4 regions of the Pseudoalteromonas sp. LC2018020214 genome follow, and region 1 is predicted to be linked to each of the others. Evidence: predicted binding sites of a transcription regulator. Region 1 holds the regulator's gene; each other region holds the start of a gene.
The links. The regulator sigma-54, encoded in region 1, starts transcription at its own class of promoters, with help from an activator protein. The targets are predictions, from matches to a motif close to GTTGGCACGNNNNTNGNNT.

Region 1 (5,021 bases):
GCCGCATTACAGCCGATCGCCTAGAAGTACACAAACGTGATGAACTTGGTGATAATAAACAATTATTAATTGCCACAGGTAGCCCTGCGCACTTTGAAGAAAAGCAATCAGATGGCACGACTATGAGCGCCAGTGCTGACGAAGTGCGTTATGATGTATCTAAGCGTTTTTTAACGCTTGTTGGTAATGCACAAGTATCGCAAGCGGGACAAAAAATAAATGCTAAAAGCATTACCTACGATATAGAGCAGCAGCTAATCAGTGCCGAAAAAGATGAAAACTCAACTGACCGCGTTCACACAATTTTAGTACCGATCGAAACTAAAAAAAGTAAAAAAGGCGATAAAGGTCAACCATGAGCACATTAAAAGCAGAACTATTGGCAAAAAGCTATAAAGGTCGTGAAGTTGTAAAAAACGTCGGCCTTGAAGTACAAGCTGGCAGTATAGTTGGCTTACTTGGCCCTAACGGTGCTGGTAAAACAACGACTTTTTATATGATTGTAGGGCTTGTTCCTAGCGACAAAGGTAAAATATCTATTGATGATAACGATATTACTCTTTTACCTATGCATAGTCGTGCTAGATTAGGCATAGGCTACTTACCACAAGAGTCATCGATTTTTAGAAAGCTGACTGTTTATCAAAACTTAATGGCCATTTTAGAAACGCGCAAAGAACTAAATAAACAAGCCAGAGAAGACACGCTCAATAACTTATTAGATGAATTTAGCATACAACACATTCGTGATAGCCAAGGTATGGCATTATCGGGTGGAGAACGTCGTCGTGTAGAAATAGCACGAGCGCTGGCAGCAGATCCTAAATTTATACTACTGGATGAACCGTTTGCCGGTGTTGACCCTATTTCGGTATTAGATATAAAGAAAATAATAGAACATCTTAAAAATCGTGGGATTGGTGTCTTAATTACCGACCATAACGTAAGAGAGACCCTTGATGTTTGTGAAAAAGCCTACATTGTTTCTCATGGGGAGCTGATTGCATCAGGTACTCCAGAACACGTATTAAATGATAAAACAGTACGCGATGTTTACTTAGGCGAGCAATTTAGGCTGTAACATTTACGCCATGTCTTTAAGCATCTGCTAGTATTAATTATAACAACATAAAAGGATTGTTAGAGATACATGAGGCAATCACTACAGCTGCGCATGGGCCAGCAACTTACAATGACTCCACAGTTGCAACAAGCTATTCGTTTGTTGCAACTCAGTACATTGGATCTCCAGCAAGAAATACAAGAAGCTCTCGACAGTAATCCACTATTAGAGGTTGAAGAGGCAGACTATTCTGAAGACGCTGCTGGTAAAAACGAGCAAAAAGCTGATACCGATGACATAACTGTTAGCGCATCTGCTGATGATGCTCCGAGCGAATACGAACAAGATACTGGTGAAGCACTTGCAAAAGACACGCTAAGTGACGACATGGCTATGGATGTTAGTTGGGATGAGTACATGAGTGCCGCCCCAGCAGCCTCATCAGGTCCAATGCCTGAAGACGAATCAATATACCAAGGCGCCTCTACTGAAACGCTCCATGAGTATTTAATGTGGCAATTACAACTAACGCCATTTAGCCCTACCGATGAAGCCATCGCTATTGCGATTGTAGAGGCCGTCGATGATTCAGGTATTTTAACACTAAGCTGCGAAGAGATTTTAGAAAGCTTTAATCAAGAAAACGAAGATGATAACGAAGATGATAACGAAGTTGAACTTGATGAAATTGAAGCGGTATTAAAACGCATCCAACTGTTTGATCCTGTTGGTATTGCTGCACGTAGTTTACAAGAGTGTTTGTGTATTCAGCTTAATCAATTTGATAAAGAAACACCTTACATTAATGAAACGAAAATGATTTTAACCGAGCATATTGATCTATTAGCAGCTCGCGACTATCGTACATTAATGAAAAAAACTAAGCTCAAAGAAGAAGAGCTTAAAGAAGTAATGACACTAATACATACTCTCAACCCAAAACCTGCAGATACTATTGTAAGGGAAGAATCTGAGTATGTTATTCCTGATGTGTCAGTTAAAAAAATTAAAGGCCGCTGGGTTGTCGAATTAAACCCAGATAGCATGCCTAAAATTCGTGTTAATAGCCAATACGCGGCAATGTCTCGCACTGTAAAATCAAGTGGTGACAGCCAGTTTATTCGCTCACATTTACAAGAAGCTAAATGGTTTATTAAAAGCTTAGAAAGTAGAAACGACACGCTATTGAAAGTTACTAATTGTATTGTTAAGCAACAACAAGGCTTTTTTGAACATGGCCCTGAAGCCATGAAACCAATGGTTTTAAATGATGTCGCTGAAATGGTAGAAATGCACGAATCGACAATTTCACGCGTAACTACTCAAAAGTACATGCATACACCCCGTGGTATATTTGAGCTTAAATACTTTTTCTCAAGCCATGTAAGTACTGAAAACGGTGGTGAATGTTCATCTACAGCAATACGTGCGCTTATCCGAAAATTAATCGCAGCAGAAAACTCAGCAAAACCATTGAGTGATAGCAAAATAGCGGATATATTGGCTGAGCAAGGAATTAAAGTAGCAAGACGTACAATCGCAAAATACCGCGAATCTCTTGCTATTCCACCGTCAAATCAGCGTAAAAGTCTGATTTAAGACGCTAAACTAAGAGGGTAATGCTTATGCAACTAAACTTAACTGGTCGTCACGTAGAATTAACCGATTCACTAAGAGACTATATTAATACTAAATTTGCGAAGCTTGAAAGACACTCTGATCATATAAATAATGTTCATGTCATTCTCGATGTAGAAAAATTAAATCAAAAAGCAGAAGCCACAATACACGTAAGCGGTGCTGAGCTATTTGCCTCTACAGAACATCAAGATATGTATGCCGCTATTGACTCGTTGATCGACAAGCTCGATCGCCAAGTAATCAAACACAAAGAGAAGCTTGCTCGACACTAATATGATGAAATTAAGTTCACTTATATGCCAGGACTGCAGCAAAGCTGCGGTCCTTTTTAATAGCAAAAAAAGAATTTTAGAGTTCATTAGCGAACTTGCTCACGACAAACTTCCGTATTTACCGCAACAAGATATTCTTAATGCTTTAATGAGCAGAGAGAAATTAGGTAGTACAGGTATAGGGCGTGGCATTGCTATTCCTCATGGAAGAATGAGCGGTGCAGAAGAGCCTTTGGCTTTAGTGCTCGTTAGCGAAACTCCAATAAACTTTGATGCAATCGATAATCGCCCTGTTGATATTTTTGTCGCACTCATCGTACCAGATGGCGATAACCAGCAGCACTTAAAGACTCTAGCAACCATTGCTGATAAACTAAACAACAAAGATTTTTGTAAACAGTTACGCAGTGCAAAATCTGATACTGAGCTTTACCAAGTTATTGTCGATCAATCATAGTTTTATAAAGGGTGTTAAATGGAGTTAATTATCATAAGCGGTCGTTCTGGTTCTGGAAAGTCGGTTGCTTTGCGCGTTGTAGAAGATTTAGGTTATTATTGCGTTGATAATATTCCAGTAAACCTACTACCTTCATTAGTTCGCAGTGTGTCTGATAGCTACGATAAAATTGCTGTTAGCATTGATGTGCGCAACATCCCTAAAGAACAAGATGAATTTAACGATATTCTTGAATACTTGCCTGGCTTTGCAAACCCTACGTTGTTTTATTTAGATAGCGACGATCAGACATTGATCAAACGCTTTTCAGAAACACGCAGATTACACCCACTATCAATAGACTCGTTGCCGCTTGATTTAGCCATCAAAAAAGAAAAAGAATTACTTGATGTATTAACCACTCGCGCCGACTTTATGATAGATACGACTGATTTAAGTGTTCATCAACTCGCTGAATCTATTCGTGAAAAGATTTTAGGTAAAAAAGATAAGCAACTGATTGTCACATTTGAATCATTTGGTTTTAAACACGGTATACCAAAAGAAGCAGACTACGTATTTGATGCACGCTTTTTACCAAATCCACACTGGGAACCAGAGTTGAAGCCTTTAAATGGGTTAGATCAACCGGTTAAAGACTATTTAGCTAATCACAGCATAGTGCAAAAATTCACATGGCAAATTCAAACATTTGTACAAACGTGGTTACCGCATTTAGAAAGAAATAACCGCAGTTATTTAACCATTGCTATTGGGTGTACAGGCGGGCAACATCGCTCTGTGTATTTAGCGCAAACTATCGGTGAAAGTTTTGCAATGACACATCCCAATGTAAAAATTCGCCATCGCGAGCAAGAAAAATAATATAGCTGAATAATCACCTGTTCAGCTTAGGTAGAGTAAGTTATGCATTGTGAAGATACCTTTTTAATAAAAAACAAATTAGGCTTACACGCCAGAGCAGCTACTGTGCTTGCGCAATTAGCAGTACAATTTGATGCGACAATCACATTATTCCAAGATGACAAAGAAGCCGCAGGCGATAGCGTACTTGCATTAATGTTACTTGAAAGTAGCCAAGGAAAAGAAGTTAAAGTTGTTTGTAAAGGCCCTGATTCTGAGCAAGCTTTACACGCTGTTGGAGAATTAATAGCACAACGCTTTAATGAACAAGAATAACCTGTTTTATAAAAACAATATTCGCATTACTAATGCTTCAATTAAAACAGACATATAAAATAAATAGGTTAGTAACGCCAGTTAACTCACCTCCCCCCATAAAGTAATATAACAATTTATAAAGGACGCCAATGCCAGAAGCTTTTGAACAAGATTACCCACTACAGCAACTAAAACAGGTGACGAAGTCACTCAATAGTGGTCAGTTTGTTCAAGTTAGGCGCATGCTCGCAAAAACGGCTCCTTGTGATACCGCATTATTATTAGAATCATCACCGCATAAAATTCGCCGACTGCTTTGGCAATTGGTCGATCCTGATGTGCAGGGTGATGTTCTTGAAGAATTATCTGAAGATGTTCGTTTAGGCATTATTGCCCAAATGGAACCTAAGCACATTGCCGCCGCAAC
Region 2 (5,021 bases), on a different replicon from region 1:
AACGTAATGGCATTTTTACCATTACTCAGCTTTTGCGTTACTACGCAATAAATAGCCCATATAAACGCTGCAGCTAATGCCATTAAGTAAGTAGCAGGATTATCAGCAAAGTTAGTAACAAGCGTATCGAGTGACATTTTTTGATCGCCCGTAATACACCAAGCAACGCCTAAAAAAGCAATGATCATGCTTGGGTAAACCCAGAAATTTACTTTTTTACGGCCAATAATAATAGAGAGCAGTATAGTCAGCGTGGGCCATAAATAATTAATAACCGCCATTTCCATTGCCTGATGACGGCTATTTGCCATACCAATAGAAAACGCCAAACAAATTTCGTACGATACAAATAATAAAGTACCTATTACCAAGTAACGTTTTGAAAACCCACTAAACTTGGGCACTCCCATAACCAAAATTAAAAATATCGCACTGGCAGAATACATAGCCGCCGCACCACCAATGGGGCTAAACAACTCAGAAATATCTCGTAGTAATGCAACTAAGCAACTCCACAGTAATATGGCCGCGACTCCATAAAGCGTGTATTTATTTTTGCTTAAAAACTCCATATTAAACCTAAAGTACTACTCGTAAATTTGAAACTAAACTAACAGTAATTATTTAATTAAACAATAAGGGTCTGTTGATCTTTCAAGGTTAAATTTGCAGCAGTCTGTTTGGTATTTAGGCAAGGCAGAGCCTATATAGTGTGGTTATTCCCCATTAATTGGCGATAACGTAGCATTAATGCCAAACAGGCGCTGCCCAAAGGGTTCTTCCTAGGGGCTACTTACTCTTTGTTGCTCGGTTTTTACTTAGCCCACTAGGTTACAAATCTCGCGCCGCGATTAAATAGCCCCTAGTTTGAACAAATTTTAATCCGCAAAGTTCAACAGACCCTAAAGTTAATAGCTTAAACCTCTCGTTTGTTTTTAGCATTCACCCTTTTTAGTAATTGACCTTTTGGTCAGTAAAGCTACAATCAATCAATACGTTAAACACGCAAACTCAATAATGACCACACAAATAAAACCAAATAAAAAAGAAGTGACACGCGAGAAAAACCAAAAACTAATTTTAGATGCCGCCGAGCAATTGTTTTCGCAATTAGGTTACGACGGAGCAAGTATGAGCATGGTTGCTAAAGAAGCGCAGGTGCCAAAAGCTAATATTTTGTATTACTTTAAAAGTAAAGATGGTCTGTACGAGTCTGTGATTGACCGCATAATAGCTAATTGGAACTTAGGGCTCGATAACGTCACAATTAACGACGATCCAGCTACCGTGCTTTATAACTATATTAAAAGCAAAGTAATACTGGCCGTAAATCAGCCAATGCAATCTCGCTTATTTGCCAGTGAAATACTGCGCGGTGCACCCTATTTACAAAACTACTTTAGAACCAATACCCGCCCTTGGGTTAAACAAAAGGTTGATGTACTTCAAGCATGGATGGACGCAGATAAAATGGATAAGGTTGACCCCTACCATTTGCTCTTTACTATTTGGTCTACCACACAATATTACGCCGACTTTCAGGCTGAGGTTTTACTCGTAATGAACAAATTAGAGTACGACGAAACCGATGTGGCACAAATTACGCAATCAATTGCCCACATAATTTTAAAAGGTATTGGTCTTAAAATACCTGAGCAAAGTGAGACTTAACCCATGACATCCTTTACTACACCCGATTTATTTGACGATCATCGCGATAACGTACAAGTAGCAGACAGCGGCCTTTATCACTTTGGTAAAAAAACCACGTTTTATGGCAAAGTAGTTACCGTTACCTGCCCAGAAGACAACTCTTTTGCCGCCGATATATTGCATGAAAATGGTGAAGGTAAAGTATTGGTTATAAACGGGTTTGCGAGCAAACGCTTTGCGTTTATAGGCGATATTATGGCCGAGCGTGCCTTAAGTAATGGCTGGGAAGGCGTAATAATAAATGGTTGTTGCCGAGATATAGAAATACTCGCCACGATGAACTTACCTGTAATGGCGCTAGGCTCTACACCGCGTAGTACCTTAAAGCGCGGCTTTGGTGATAAAAACCAAGCTGTTACCATGCTTAGCACCACTATTGAACCTAACGATTGGGTTTACGCCGATATTAACGGTTTAATCATCAGTAAAACGCCCCTTATTTAGCACTCAAAACCATATAAATAAAGACCAACTTGGTGCATCTGCGCACCAAATTGGTTTGTTTTAGCTCATTTTAATCTCACTATTTCTACAGCCCACATTTACAAATCTCATACAACCCACCAAATCCTGACCAGTTGGACAGGATTTTAATTTATGGCATTCCTCTTGCTTAGTCTAAGCACTATAAAATCAAAACTACCGATTAAAAAGCGGAGTTATACCAATTACATTAAATTAGTGATCTATTATAACGCGAAGAAAATGACGCAGTGAGTGCGCTATTTAATCCGATAGAATGATCATGTTTTTAATAAAATTGGTATTCATAATAATAATAACCAGCCCGCTTTTTAATCACTCTTAACTTAATAAGTAAGTACTTGGTCAGTTTTATAATAATGAGCTGCAAATGAGTGATAAAAAAAACAACAAAGGTATATTTTGCAATCACGGTCCTACCCTGCGGCAAACAAGCCAGTCTGGAGTGCTTGCAAACAATCGCTTAGCTGTAAAAGATGTATTTGCAGTAAAGGGCGAGCGTAACAGCGCAGGCAACCCACACTGGTTTAAAACAGCTAAACCGGCTCAAAATACGGCAAGCTCGGTTAATAAGCTCATGACCGCTGGTTGTAACTTTATAGGCTTTACCCATACTGACGAACTGGCTTATAGCTTAGAGGGTAATAATATACATTATGGCGCTGCGCAAAATCCTAAATTAAAAGGGCATGCTTGCGGTGGTTCGAGTATGGGGTCTGCTGCTGCAGTTGCTGCTAACTTAGCTGATATTGGCTTAGGCACCGACACCGGCGGCTCAATTAGAATACCCGCCAGCTATTGTGGTTTATATGGCATAAGGCCAAGCCATAACGTGATTGAAAAAGACGGCCTAATACCGTTGGCTCCCCCTTTTGATACCATAGGTTGGCTTACCCAAAGCGCCGAGCTATTAAGCGATGTAGGTAATGTACTGCTACCAAATCAAGCTATTAATAACGTTGATACCTTAGTTATTTGTGAGCCGTTATTTGAACTCGTTGACTCTGCTTTACAAGCCCCACTTAAACAATTGCTTGAAAAAACCAAGCCTAATTTTAAGCACCATAAAGAATTTGAACTACCTAACAGCAGCTTATTAAATGAACTTGCTGATAGTTTTAGAGTACTGCAAGGGCGAGCAATCGCAAAAACGCATAAAGATTGGCTTCAATTGCAGGGGCAACTTCCCCAGTTTGCTCCAGCAATTGCGGCACGTTTTAATATGGCGCTTGCCCTAACTGATCAAGAAGAACAAGAAGCACTAAAAGTACAAACCCAATGGCAAACACTAATAGCTAAAAACCTAAATACAAACAGCTGTTTATTTTTGCCAACCACACCTACAACCGCACCTAAATTAGGCGCCGACACAAGCGCCTTACGCATGCAAATTATTACGCTTTCGGCAATTGCAGGGCTTAGTGGCTCAGCGCAAGTGCATTTACCGCTGGCTGATTTAGCAAATGATCATCCGTATGGTTTTTCATTAATGATGAGCCACGGTAACGATAAAAGCCTACTTGCTTGCGTTAAGCACCTAGCTGCACACTTTAAACAGGACACACCGGCATGACCACACACAACATTGCATTTACCGCGTCTCATTTTTCGGCCACTGAGGCGGGTATAAATATACTAAAACAAGGCGGTACAGCTACCGAGGCTATGGTAGCGGCTGCCGCTGCTATTAGCGTTGTATACCCACATATGAACTCAATTGGTGGCGACAGCTTTTGGCTTATCGATAACCCAAATCAAAAAACGCCCACTGCTATTGACGCCTGCGGCCGCGCAGCAACTAATACAACGCCCTATAACACGCTCACGCAAATACCAGAGCGCGGCGGATTAAGCGCACTTACTCAAGCGGGCACAATACGCGGCTGGCAAAAAGCGCTTGAACTAGATGAGCATGCGGCACTACCACTGTCACAAATTTTAGCACCCGCTATTGAACTTGCGCGCGAGGGCTTTACCGTTACAAAAAGCCTGCAAGCAGGCTGCGAAAAGCTAGCCGCTGCTAACAATACCAATGACGCGTTTAAAAACCTCTACATACCCAATGGCAAGCCCTTACAAGCAGGCCAGCATTTTAAAAATCCTAAACTTGCAGCAACGTTTGAATACCTAGCAAAGCATGGTTTAAACGCATTTTATGAAGGCGCACTTGCCAACTCATTTGCCGCCGACTTAGCAAAAGCAGGCAGCTCAATCACCGCAGGTGACATTGCAAATACTAAAGCCGAGGTAGTTACTGCGCTAAATGCAAACCTCAGTGGTATTGATTGCTACAACTTACCCGCGCCAACACAGGGCGTGCATTCACTACAAATAATTGGTGCCGTAAATAAGTTAAAGCATTTAGCTAAAACCGATGCCGACTGGACACATTTAATTGTTGAGGCAACTAAACAAAGCTTTACCCATCGCCCTACCCTTTGGGCTGACCCTGAAGCATTAGGAGACGATTATAAAAACGCACTAACCGATAATCGCTTAGGCGAACTTGCTAACAATATTGATATGAGTAAAGCCAAAAAATGGCCATTTAACGCAGAGCCTGGCGATACTGTGTGGATGGCAGCCAGAGATAAAAACGGGCAATTAGTCAGCTTTATTCAAAGTATTTACTGGGAATTTGGCAGCGGAATATTAATGAGTGAAGGCGGCTTTGTGTGGAATAACCGTGGTTTAAGCTTTAGTTTAAACAATCAAGATATTGTTGCGAGTAACAATAATAATGCCCTTGCGCCAAATAAAAAGCCCGCTCATACACTTAACCCAGCACTGGCAAAGTTTAGCGATGGTCGTCGACTTGCTTACGG
Region 3 (5,021 bases), 890 kb from region 1:
AACTAAACAAAACTATCGTGACCTTGCTGCAACAATAGAATATCAATTTGGCCGCCTTGATGGCTTGCTCAATAATGCAGGTATTTTAGGGTCACTTGGTCCACTTGAACATTTTTGCTCATCTACGTTCGAAAACATAATGAAAGTAAACGTGACCGCGCAAGCGATGATCACTAAAGCGCTTTTTCCTGTTCTTCGTAAGTCTGATAATGCATCGATAGTATTTACGTCATCAGGTGTAGGCCGCAAAGGCCGTGAGTTTTGGGGGCCATACGCCATCTCAAAATTTGCAGTAGAAGGCATGATGCAAACATGGGCATGTGAAGTAGGCAAAACGAATATTCGTATAAACTGTATTAATCCAGGCGCTACTCGCACTTCTATGCGCGCTGCTGCATACCCAGGAGAAGATAGAGACGCGCTTGCTACACCAGAAGATTTAATGCCAACCTACTTATACTTGATGAGCGATGATTCTAGTAAAGTGAATGGCGAATCGTTAGATGCTCAAGTAAAAAAGTAATTTAGAGTTTAAAAAATTTAAACAACACATTAAAAAAGCCGCAATTAGCGGCTTTTTTGTGTTCAATAAATAACTAATTTATTATTTACGTTTAGTAGGCTTAACACGTTGATTGTGTTTTTTAACTGCTTTGCGGATCTGGTTGATTTTAGCGCGTTTATCTTTGCGTTTTTCAGGCATAACAGAAAGCTTAGTTTGTGTCTCGCGCCCTAATTTAACGGTTTTGCGTAAGTAGTTTACTGTTTCTAAATCATACTCCATCCAACCACCTTGTGGCACGCGCTTATCAAGCTCTAGTTTACCGTAACGAATACGAATAAGACGAGATACTTCCGCATCTTGAGACTGCCATAAACGACGTACTTCACGGTTACGTCCTTCATTTAACGTCACGTTAAACCAGCGGTTAACGCCTTCGCCACCCATAGGGGTTACAGTCGTGAATTTGGCTGGACCATCTTCAAGCTCAACACCACGTAGTAAGTTTTTAACCGTCTCGTTGGTTACTTCACCAAATACACGTGCAGAGTATTCACGCTCTACTTCATAGCTTGGGTGCATCAAGCGGTTAGCTAATTCACCATCATTAGTAAAAAGCATCAAACCCGAAGTATTAACGTCTAGTCGGCCAACCGCAATCCAACGCTCACCATCAATACGAGGAAGTCGGTCAAATACGGTACGACGCCCTTCAGGATCTTTACGTGTGCTTAACTCACCTTCTGGTTTGTTATACATAATTACACGACAGATTCTATCTGCTTTTTCTTCAATCTTTACAGTGTGTCCGTCTACACGAATTAAATCAGTTTCTTCAACACGGTCACCTAACTTTGCCACTTTACCGTTTACACTAACGCGGTTTGCATCAATGTATTTTTCCATTTCACGGCGTGAGCCTACGCCTGCACGGGCTAAGACTTTTTGTAACTTTTCACCTTGTATACTCATTCGGATGGTTCTCTCACAGAAGGATCGCTCAATAACTGGTTAATTTTACTTTGCTGCTCTGTTGGCAGCGCAGGTAAGTTTTCAAGTCCAGTTAACGAAAAATAATCTAAAAATTGTTTAGTAGTTGCATATAAAGCCGGCTTACCCGGAACCTCTTTATGCCCTACCACTTTAACCCACTCTCTTTCGAGTAGGGTTTTAATAATATTCGAACCCGTAGTAACACCCCTTACTTGCTCAATTTCACCGCGCGTAATGGGCTGCCTATATGCAATAAGTGATAATGTTTCCAGTAAAGCACGCGAGTATTTTGGTGCGCGTTCTTGCCATAAATTATTTAACCAAGGGCTTAAACTGCTACATGCCTGAAAACGATAACCGCTACCAACTTCGACTAAGCGAATACCACGAGTTTGAAAATGTTCTTGTATTGTATCTATTGCGTCGTTTATTCGCGCCATAGAAATAGCTAAATCTATTAATACAGTATCTTTAAGGTGGCGTTTACTCACTGGCTTATCTGCAACAAAAATAGCTGCTTCAATGATCTCAACTAGTTGTTCATCACTAATTCGCCGACCCGCCATACACACTCTTAACAAATAAAAATACACAGCCATCTATTATGACAGAACAACGCCAAACTAGGAAAATATATCTACTAAATAACTAGATTTTAAACACAAAAAAGCCAGTGATTATCACTGGCTTCTAATTTACTCTTTAAAACAACAAATATTAGCTGTGTTTAATGGCTTCTAATGCATCATCTTCAGCTACTGCGTTACCGTATTTTTTAATGTAACCCATAAACTCGCTTTTACTGATGCGCTTATCTTGGTTTTTATCCATGTAACCAAAGTGATTTGAAATATCATCATCGTTACCTTCAACTACCGAGATATAGCCATTACTGTCGTTATCTAAGCTCGAAAAGCTGCTTTCAATTTTATCGAATTTAGCGATTTCAGCTTTAAATGCCGACTCACTTACTTCAGAATCAGTGGCTACTTTACCATTGTTTAACTTCATGTAAGTGTTGAATTCTTTGCGGCTAATTTCGTTATCCATATTGGTATCAATATTTGAAAAATGGCCCCAAATGCTATCGTCATCAGCTTCAACTTTTGAGATGTAGCCATCGCTGTCATTATCTAAACTTGCAAAGTCACTGTCTATTCTTTCAAGACCTTGATTAGATGAACAAGCCGCTAGGCTTAATGATGCTAAAATAGTGGCTGCTAATGTTAACTTTTTCATAAGACGTATCCTTCGTAATTAATTAAATGTCACTTTAACTAATACAAATCCAATGCCAATAATAGTTAACTTATAAGAATCAACAACTTAATCTTAATTGGTGCATTTATTGAACAGTTTCAATAAGTTAAGCTTGCAAGCTTTGCAAACAACCTTGTAATTTTTGCAAAAAAATACCCGGTAAAAAACCAGGTATCTCAATTTTAGTTATATAGTTCAGCTAATAATTAGATTGCCGCGTTTTGGTAGCGTTTAACAAACTCAGTAACGTTTTGACCATTACATTTTAATGAGTTTAAGTTACCAATTTTTTGACGAACAGGTGCTAAACCTTGTTTTAAAGCCGTCATACATAATTGAGTTTCTTGTTGAGCGTCTTTTGCAAATACTTCTACTTTCTCAACTGATGCGTTGCTTAATGTCGTTTTTTTAGCAATATCGCGAATATCTTCACCATTACATAAAATGCTTTTAGAAAAACGAGATAAGTAAACACCGTGCTGAGCAGCTTCTTTACGAGCAACACTAAAGCCTTCGTTTGCGCTTAGTACACATAACTTAGACTCAATTTTATTATCTTGACTGAAGTAAGTATTGCTTTGTGCTGAAGCAGTTGCAGATGCGAATAAAGCAGTAGCTAAAAGTAGTTGTGTTTTCATGAGAGATCCTATTTGAACGAGCTAAACAAGTGAATTTCGCGCATTATATATTCAATAAAGTTAAGTTCAATTGAATTTTTTATTTATTTAAAAAATTAATACTGCATTTACAATGTTTAAACTTTACTCACCAATTGATCAACATTTGCGCAGCTATTTTCTCATTTCAGTCATGTTATGTACGCGTATTTACTGATACAATTTAATTCATTAAATAGATCCAATTTTAAGGTAAATTTTATGAAAGTGATTTCTTTCAATATCAATGGTCTGCGTGCTCGTCTTCACCAATTACAAGCAATTATCGACAAACATCAACCAGACGTTATTGGCTTGCAAGAGATTAAAGTTCATGACGAAGCATTCCCACTAGAAGATGTACAAAAAATGGGATATCACGTCTACTTTCATGGCCAAAAAGCCCATTATGGCGTAGCTATGTTATGCAAAAAAGAGCCTAAATCGGTCTTAAAAGGCTTTGCTACCGATACAGAGGAATCGCAAAAACGCATGATAAGCGTCACTGTTGAACAAGATAACGGTCGCGACCTTACAGTCATGAATGGCTACTTCCCACAAGGTGATAATATTAATCACGAAACTAAATTTCCTTATAAACGCCAATTTTATAAAGATTTAATGACACACCTTGAAACCAACCACACCCCCGATCAAGACGTCATTGTTATGGGCGATATCAACATATCACCCACCGATTTAGATATTGGTATTGGCGAAGTTAATGCAAAGCGTTGGTTAAAAACGGGTAAATGTTCTTTTCAACCGGTAGAGCGTGAATGGCTTGCAACATTACTTAATTGGGGCTTTAAAGACACCTTTAGAGAGCAAAACCCAGAAACAGACGATCAATATTCGTGGTTTGACTATCGCTCTAAAGGGTTTGTAGATAACCGAGGGCTTCGAATAGATGTAGTACTTGCAACTAATGAGCTTGCAGCACGCTGTATAGATACTGGCATTGATTACGAACTGCGCGGTATTGAAAAACCCTCAGATCATGCCCCTATATGGTCAACATTTAAGTAATTACTATGCTAAGCATAACAATACAAGGGCTACTTTGGGCCCTTGTAATTATTATTGCCCTACTAAGCTTTGATAAAAAAACATATAAAACATTGCTTAATACGCCAGCCCGTCAAACTGGAGTTCTTGCATGTGCGTTAGTGTTTGCAGTGCTTTGGCGAATAAAAGCAGGAATTTTAACTGGCCTTGATTTACACATATTAGGCGTTACGGCCGCGACATTAATTTTAGGCTGGCGATTGACTATTTTAAGTAGCCTACTTGCCACAGCGCTACTAACTGCATTTGGTCAAATTGAACTTGAACTGTTACCAGTACAACTGCTTATTGGTGCGTTTATTCCTATTTTACTAAGCTACCTTGGCTTTATAATTAGTTACCAGTATTTACCTCGTCATTTTTTTGTTTATATATTTGTTTGTGCGTTTATAACTGCAGGGTTTATAGCCTGTATAAAAATAAGCCTAGGTGCTTTATTTTACTTAGCTATAGGGCAATACAATTGGCAAGAACTTGCAGATAACTACGTTTATTTAAGTGCCATAATTTGGTTTCCTGAAGCAATGCTCAACGGCATGGCT
Region 4 (5,021 bases), 510 kb from region 1:
TGCTGAGCATTTCGAACAATGTTTAATACTACTTGCTGAATTTTGCCTTGATCAATGTATACATCAGGAATGCTTGGGTCGTAATCTTTAACCAAGCTAATGTTAGAACAATTATCTAACGTACTTAGTCGTGCAACTGATTCAAGTGATTGATGTATATTGCCATACGATTTTTGCGGAAGCTGATTTGGCCCTAAAAGCCTATCTACTAATTCGCGTAATCGGTCAGCTTGCTCAATGATAAGTTCAGCACATTGGTCTCTTTCTTGTTGATCAACCTCATACTGCAATAACTGCGCCGCTCCGCGAATTCCACCTAAAGGATTTTTAATTTCGTGAGCTAAGCCTCTAATTAGATTTCGGGCTGCTTGGTATTGATGCATTTGATTAGATGCTTGGTCGTGCTTAATTTCGTCATCAGTTTGGCGCCACTCAAATAAAATATAAAGTGAGCCATCAAACTTAATTTGTCGTGTACTTACGGCTACTTTTGCATGGCGAGAATCGCTAAAAACCACGTCAGCTCTGTGCTGCTGGCAATCTACACCTTCAACTAATGAGTATTGTTCTATACGCTGCAAATCGATTGAATGGTAATTAAAAAGACTGTCGAAAGGCTGATCTAATAGGCGCTTGTTACCAAGGCCAAGCAGTTCGCTAGTACTGGTATTGGCATAGACAACGGTGAAGTTTTTATCAAGCAACATGATAGCGGTTGTTTGATTTTGCCAAATAGCATCGAGTAGCTCAGGGCTAAAGTTTTTATTATTAATCATAGCTGCACCATTTTAGTGCGTGAATATTTACAAGCAAGTTATATAGTAAAATACACTGCTGCACGTTTAGTAATGCCCCAATTTAGTTACTTAGGTTTAGCCCTTTTCGGTGCATAAAAAATATGCAGGGCTCACTTATAGCAATAACTTGGTTTTTACTATTAAAAAGCTTTAATTGTAGTGTGTGCTCACCACGTTCTACATCTCTTATTGCAAAGGTTGAACTGTCACTGGCTGGGCCATGTGCTTTGCCATCAATAAAAAGTTGTATAGTAAAACCAGTTTCAAAGCGCGGTTTTATTCGGCTAGTAACATAAACAGTGCCGGTATTTTCACGAATAGTCTGGTTATGATCAGGTGAGGAAATGGCAATACTAAAGCCCGCTTGTTGAGGCTGGGGTTGCTCGTCAAAAATGTCAGTATTTGTTGCAGGCATATTAAGATCTTGGCTGGTAAGCTTTACCTCTTTAGCACCTTTATGAGGGGTGTCAGAGAACACTAATACGCCATTTTTATCTTTCCAAGCGTATATCTTTGTTTCACCAGCGTAACCATAATTGCTTAATCCTAAAGCAATTAATAGTAATAAAATCTTGTTGTTCACTCTGCAGCCCTGCATTTTTGTCGGTAACTTAACTTTAGTGGAGATTGATTAATTTTACCATTAAAAAAGCCCGCAAAGCGGGCTTGAGAACACACATATTTTATACAGCTAAATTAACAGCTGTAGTACATTTCAAACTCAACTGGGTGAGTTGTCATGTTAAGCTTTTCAACTTCTTTAGATTTAAGTTCGATGTAAGCATCGATTAAGTCATCAGTGAATACACCACCTTGAGTTAAGAATTCACGGTCTGCGCTAAGTGCAGATAGTGCTTCGTCAAGTGATGCTGCAACAGTTGGGATTTCTGCTGCTTCTTCAGCTGGTAAGTCGTATAAATCTTTATCCATAGCATCGCCAGGGTGGATCTTGTTTTTGATACCATCAAGGCCAGCCATAAGCATTGCTGAGAAAGCAAGGTATGGGTTAGCTGTTGGATCTGGGAAGCGTACTTCAATACGACGACCTTTTTCAGATGGAACCACTGGGATACGGATTGATGCAGAACGGTTACGTGCAGAGTATGCAAGCATAACTGGTGCTTCAAAACCTGGTACTAAACGTTTGTACGAGTTAGTAGAGGCATTTGCAAAAGCGTTAATTGCTTTAGCATGCTTGATGATACCGCCAATGTAGTAAAGCGCATCTTCAGAAAGGCCGCCGTACTTATCACCAGCAAAAAGGTTTACACCATCTTTAGCAAGTGACTGGTGACAATGCATACCAGAACCGTTATCACCAACAACAGGCTTAGGCATAAACGTTGCTGTTTTACCGTATAAGTGAGCCATGTTATGGATAACATATTTCATTTCTTGGATTTCATCCGCTTTTAATACCATTGTATTAAAGCGAGTAGCAATCTCGTTTTGACCTGCTGTTGCAACTTCGTGGTGATGTGCTTCTACTACTTGGCCCATTTCTTCTAGAACTAGACACGTAGCTGAACGCCAATCTTGGAAGTCATCAACAGGAGCAACTGGGAAGTAACCGCCTTTAATACCTGGACGGTGACCTGTGTTGCCATCTGCATATTCTTTATCTGAGTTCCAAGCAGCTTGCTTAGAATCAATTTTGTACATAGAACCAGACATATCTGATTTGTATTTAACGTCGTCAAATACGAAAAACTCTGGCTCAGGGCCAAATAAAACTGTATCTGCAATACCTGTAGAGCGCATGTAATCTTCAGCACGCTTAGCAACAGAACGCGGGTCGCGCTCATAACCTTGAAGCGTTGAAGGCTCTACTACGTCACAACGTACGATTAATGTTGATTCTTCAGTGAAAGGGTCTAGTTTGATTGATTCAGCAACTGGCATTAATACCATGTCTGATTCGTTTATGCCTTTCCAGCCTGCAATTGAAGAACCGTCAAACATTTTACCGTCTTCAAAAAAGTCTTCATCAACTTGGTGATGAGGAATAGATACATGTTGTTCTTTACCCTTAGTGTCAGTAAAGCGTAAATCAATGAACTTAACGTCATTTTCTTTAATAAAATCTAAAACCGATTGTGACATGTGTCCTCCAACTATTGGGTTTTGTTATTGCTGCATAATTGCTTTGGGATTTACTAAGCTGATTTTGTGCCATTTTTATAACTAGCTGTTTATAAATTAAAAAAATATCGTTGCATCAAAATGGAATGTACAAACGCACTATGTTGGTGCGTAAATTTTCCTTTTTGGTGCAAAATTTACAGGGCACAATTTGCTGCTAATTTAATCGCTCGGAAATAGCATAACCTAAATGCAAAAGAGTACCAAAAAGATCAGCAAAATAGCCAAAAAGGCTGTTTTTCAAAAAAAATTTGAAATTTAATTCATATAATTGTCATATATAAAACAGATACTTAGTAAAAGTATTGAGAAAGTTTTGAAATTTATATTGGATAAACTTTCATCCATGTCATTAATGAGGGATAATATGCGCCCTTTTAAATCCTATGCTGGGACATCTCGCGAAAGCGTGGATGAGTGCGTAGATCTTGCAGGATCAATGAGAATTTAATTTCTCTGAGTAAATATATGAGCATCGAACAGTTAAGAAATATAGCGATTATCGCGCACGTTGACCATGGTAAAACAACACTGGTTGACAAACTACTTGAGCAATCAGGTACATTAGAAACACGCGGCGGTAACGAAGAGCGCGTGATGGACTCAAACGACATTGAGAAAGAACGTGGTATTACCATTTTGGCTAAAAACACAGCCATTTCTTGGAATGACTACCATATCAATATCGTAGATACCCCGGGACACGCCGATTTCGGTGGTGAAGTTGAACGCGTACTTTCGATGGCTGACTCAGTATTATTACTTGTTGATGCTCAAGAAGGTCCAATGCCGCAAACGCGTTTCGTTACGCAAAAAGCATTCGCGCAAGGCTTAAAGCCAATCGTCGTTATCAATAAAATTGATAAGCCAGGCGCTCGTCCAGATTGGGTTATGGATCAAATCTTTGATTTATTCGACAACCTTGGCGCGACTGACGAACAGTTAGACTTTAAAGTAATCTACGCTTCAGCAATCAACGGTTGGGCAACACTAGATTTAGACGAACCATCAGACAACATGGAACCTATGTTCAAGATGATCGTTGAAGAAGTATCACCACCGGATGCAGATCCTGAAGGTGACTTCCAAATGCAAATTTCTCAACTAGATTACAACTCTTATGTTGGTGTAGTTGGTATTGGTCGTATTAAACGTGGTTCTGTTGCTCCTAACCAACAAGTTACTATTATCAGTGCTGATGGCACTACACGTAATGGTAAAATTGGTGCAGTACAAAGCTACCTAGGTCTTGAGCGTATCGAAACTGATAGAGCTTACGCTGGTAACATCGTAACTGTAACAGGTATTGGTGAGCTTAAGATTTCTGATACAGTTTGTTTCCCAGGAAACGTTGAAGCATTACCACCACTAAGTGTTGATGAGCCAACTGTAACAATGACATTCTCTGTAAATAACTCACCTTTCTGTGGTAAAGAAGGTAAGTTTGTAACGTCACGTAATATCCGTGAGCGTTTAGACAAAGAATTAGTACACAACGTAGCACTTCGCGTTGAAGATACTGCAAGCCCAGATAGCTTCCGTGTTTCTGGTCGTGGTGAATTACACCTAGGTATCTTAATCGAAAACATGCGTCGTGAAGGTTACGAGCTTTCAGTTTCTCGTCCAGAAGTTATCCTACGTACTGTAGATGGCGTTCTAGAAGAACCGTTTGAAACAGTGACTATTGACTGTCAAGAAGAGCATCAAGGTTCTGTTATGGAACAAGTTGGCCTACGTAAAGGTGAACTTACTAACATGACTCCAGATGGCAAAGGCCGTATGCGTTTAGACTTCATGATCCCAAGCCGTGGTTTAATTGGTTTCCAAACTGATTTCATGACGCTTACTTCGGGTTCTGGTCTTATGTACCATACGTTCGATCATTATGGTCCTCATAAAGGTGGCGCTATCGGTGTTCGTAAGAACGGCGTAATGATTGCAAATGCAACTGGTAAAGCACTTACTAACGCATTATTTAACTTACAAGAGCGCGGCCGTTTATTCATCGGTCACGGTGTTGAAGTATACGAAGGTATGGTTATCGGTATTCATAACCGTGATAACGACCTTACAGTTAACGCC

Region 2: a site for sigma-54 is predicted at 2,310-2,328, ahead of JG479_RS18840 (amidase family protein). Genes of this name have one in related genera too.
Region 3: a site for sigma-54 is predicted at 2,776-2,794, ahead of JG479_RS06965 (EF-hand domain-containing protein). Genes of this name have one in related genera too.
Region 4: a site for sigma-54 is predicted at 2,956-2,974, ahead of glnA (glutamate--ammonia ligase). Genes of this name have one in related genera too.

What each region holds. Positions count from the first base shown of each region.
Region 1 is NZ_CP066804.1:677,120-682,140, reverse strand. Features, by position in the region: gene lptA (lipopolysaccharide transport periplasmic protein LptA) at 1-359, shown strand, start outside; gene lptB (LPS export ABC transporter ATP-binding protein) at 356-1,081, shown strand; gene JG479_RS02905 (RNA polymerase factor sigma-54) at 1,151-2,662, shown strand; gene hpf (ribosome hibernation promoting factor) at 2,689-2,976, shown strand; gene ptsN (PTS IIA-like nitrogen regulatory protein PtsN) at 2,981-3,433, shown strand; gene rapZ (RNase adapter RapZ) at 3,452-4,297, shown strand; gene JG479_RS02885 (HPr family phosphocarrier protein) at 4,340-4,612, shown strand; gene mgtE (magnesium transporter) at 4,744-5,021, shown strand, end outside.
Region 2 is NZ_CP066805.1:549,243-554,263, forward strand. Features, by position in the region: gene yddG (aromatic amino acid DMT transporter YddG) at 1-572, opposite strand, end outside; gene JG479_RS18830 (TetR/AcrR family transcriptional regulator) at 1,018-1,671, shown strand; gene JG479_RS18835 (putative 4-hydroxy-4-methyl-2-oxoglutarate aldolase) at 1,675-2,157, shown strand; gene JG479_RS18840 (amidase family protein) at 2,567-3,769, shown strand; gene JG479_RS18845 (gamma-glutamyltransferase family protein) at 3,766-5,021, shown strand, end outside.
Region 3 is NZ_CP066804.1:1,565,993-1,571,013, reverse strand. Features, by position in the region: gene JG479_RS06980 (YciK family oxidoreductase) at 1-523, shown strand, start outside; gene rluB (23S rRNA pseudouridine(2605) synthase RluB) at 605-1,474, opposite strand; gene scpB (SMC-Scp complex subunit ScpB) at 1,471-2,061, opposite strand; gene JG479_RS06965 (EF-hand domain-containing protein) at 2,213-2,734, opposite strand; gene JG479_RS06960 (exonuclease III) at 2,962-3,393, opposite strand; gene xthA (exodeoxyribonuclease III) at 3,634-4,440, shown strand; gene JG479_RS06950 (energy-coupling factor ABC transporter permease) at 4,446-5,021, shown strand, end outside.
Region 4 is NZ_CP066804.1:165,252-170,272, forward strand. Features, by position in the region: gene glnL (nitrogen regulation protein NR(II)) at 1-776, opposite strand, end outside; gene JG479_RS00790 (DUF4124 domain-containing protein) at 859-1,380, opposite strand; gene glnA (glutamate--ammonia ligase) at 1,494-2,900, opposite strand; gene typA (translational GTPase TypA) at 3,408-5,021, shown strand, end outside.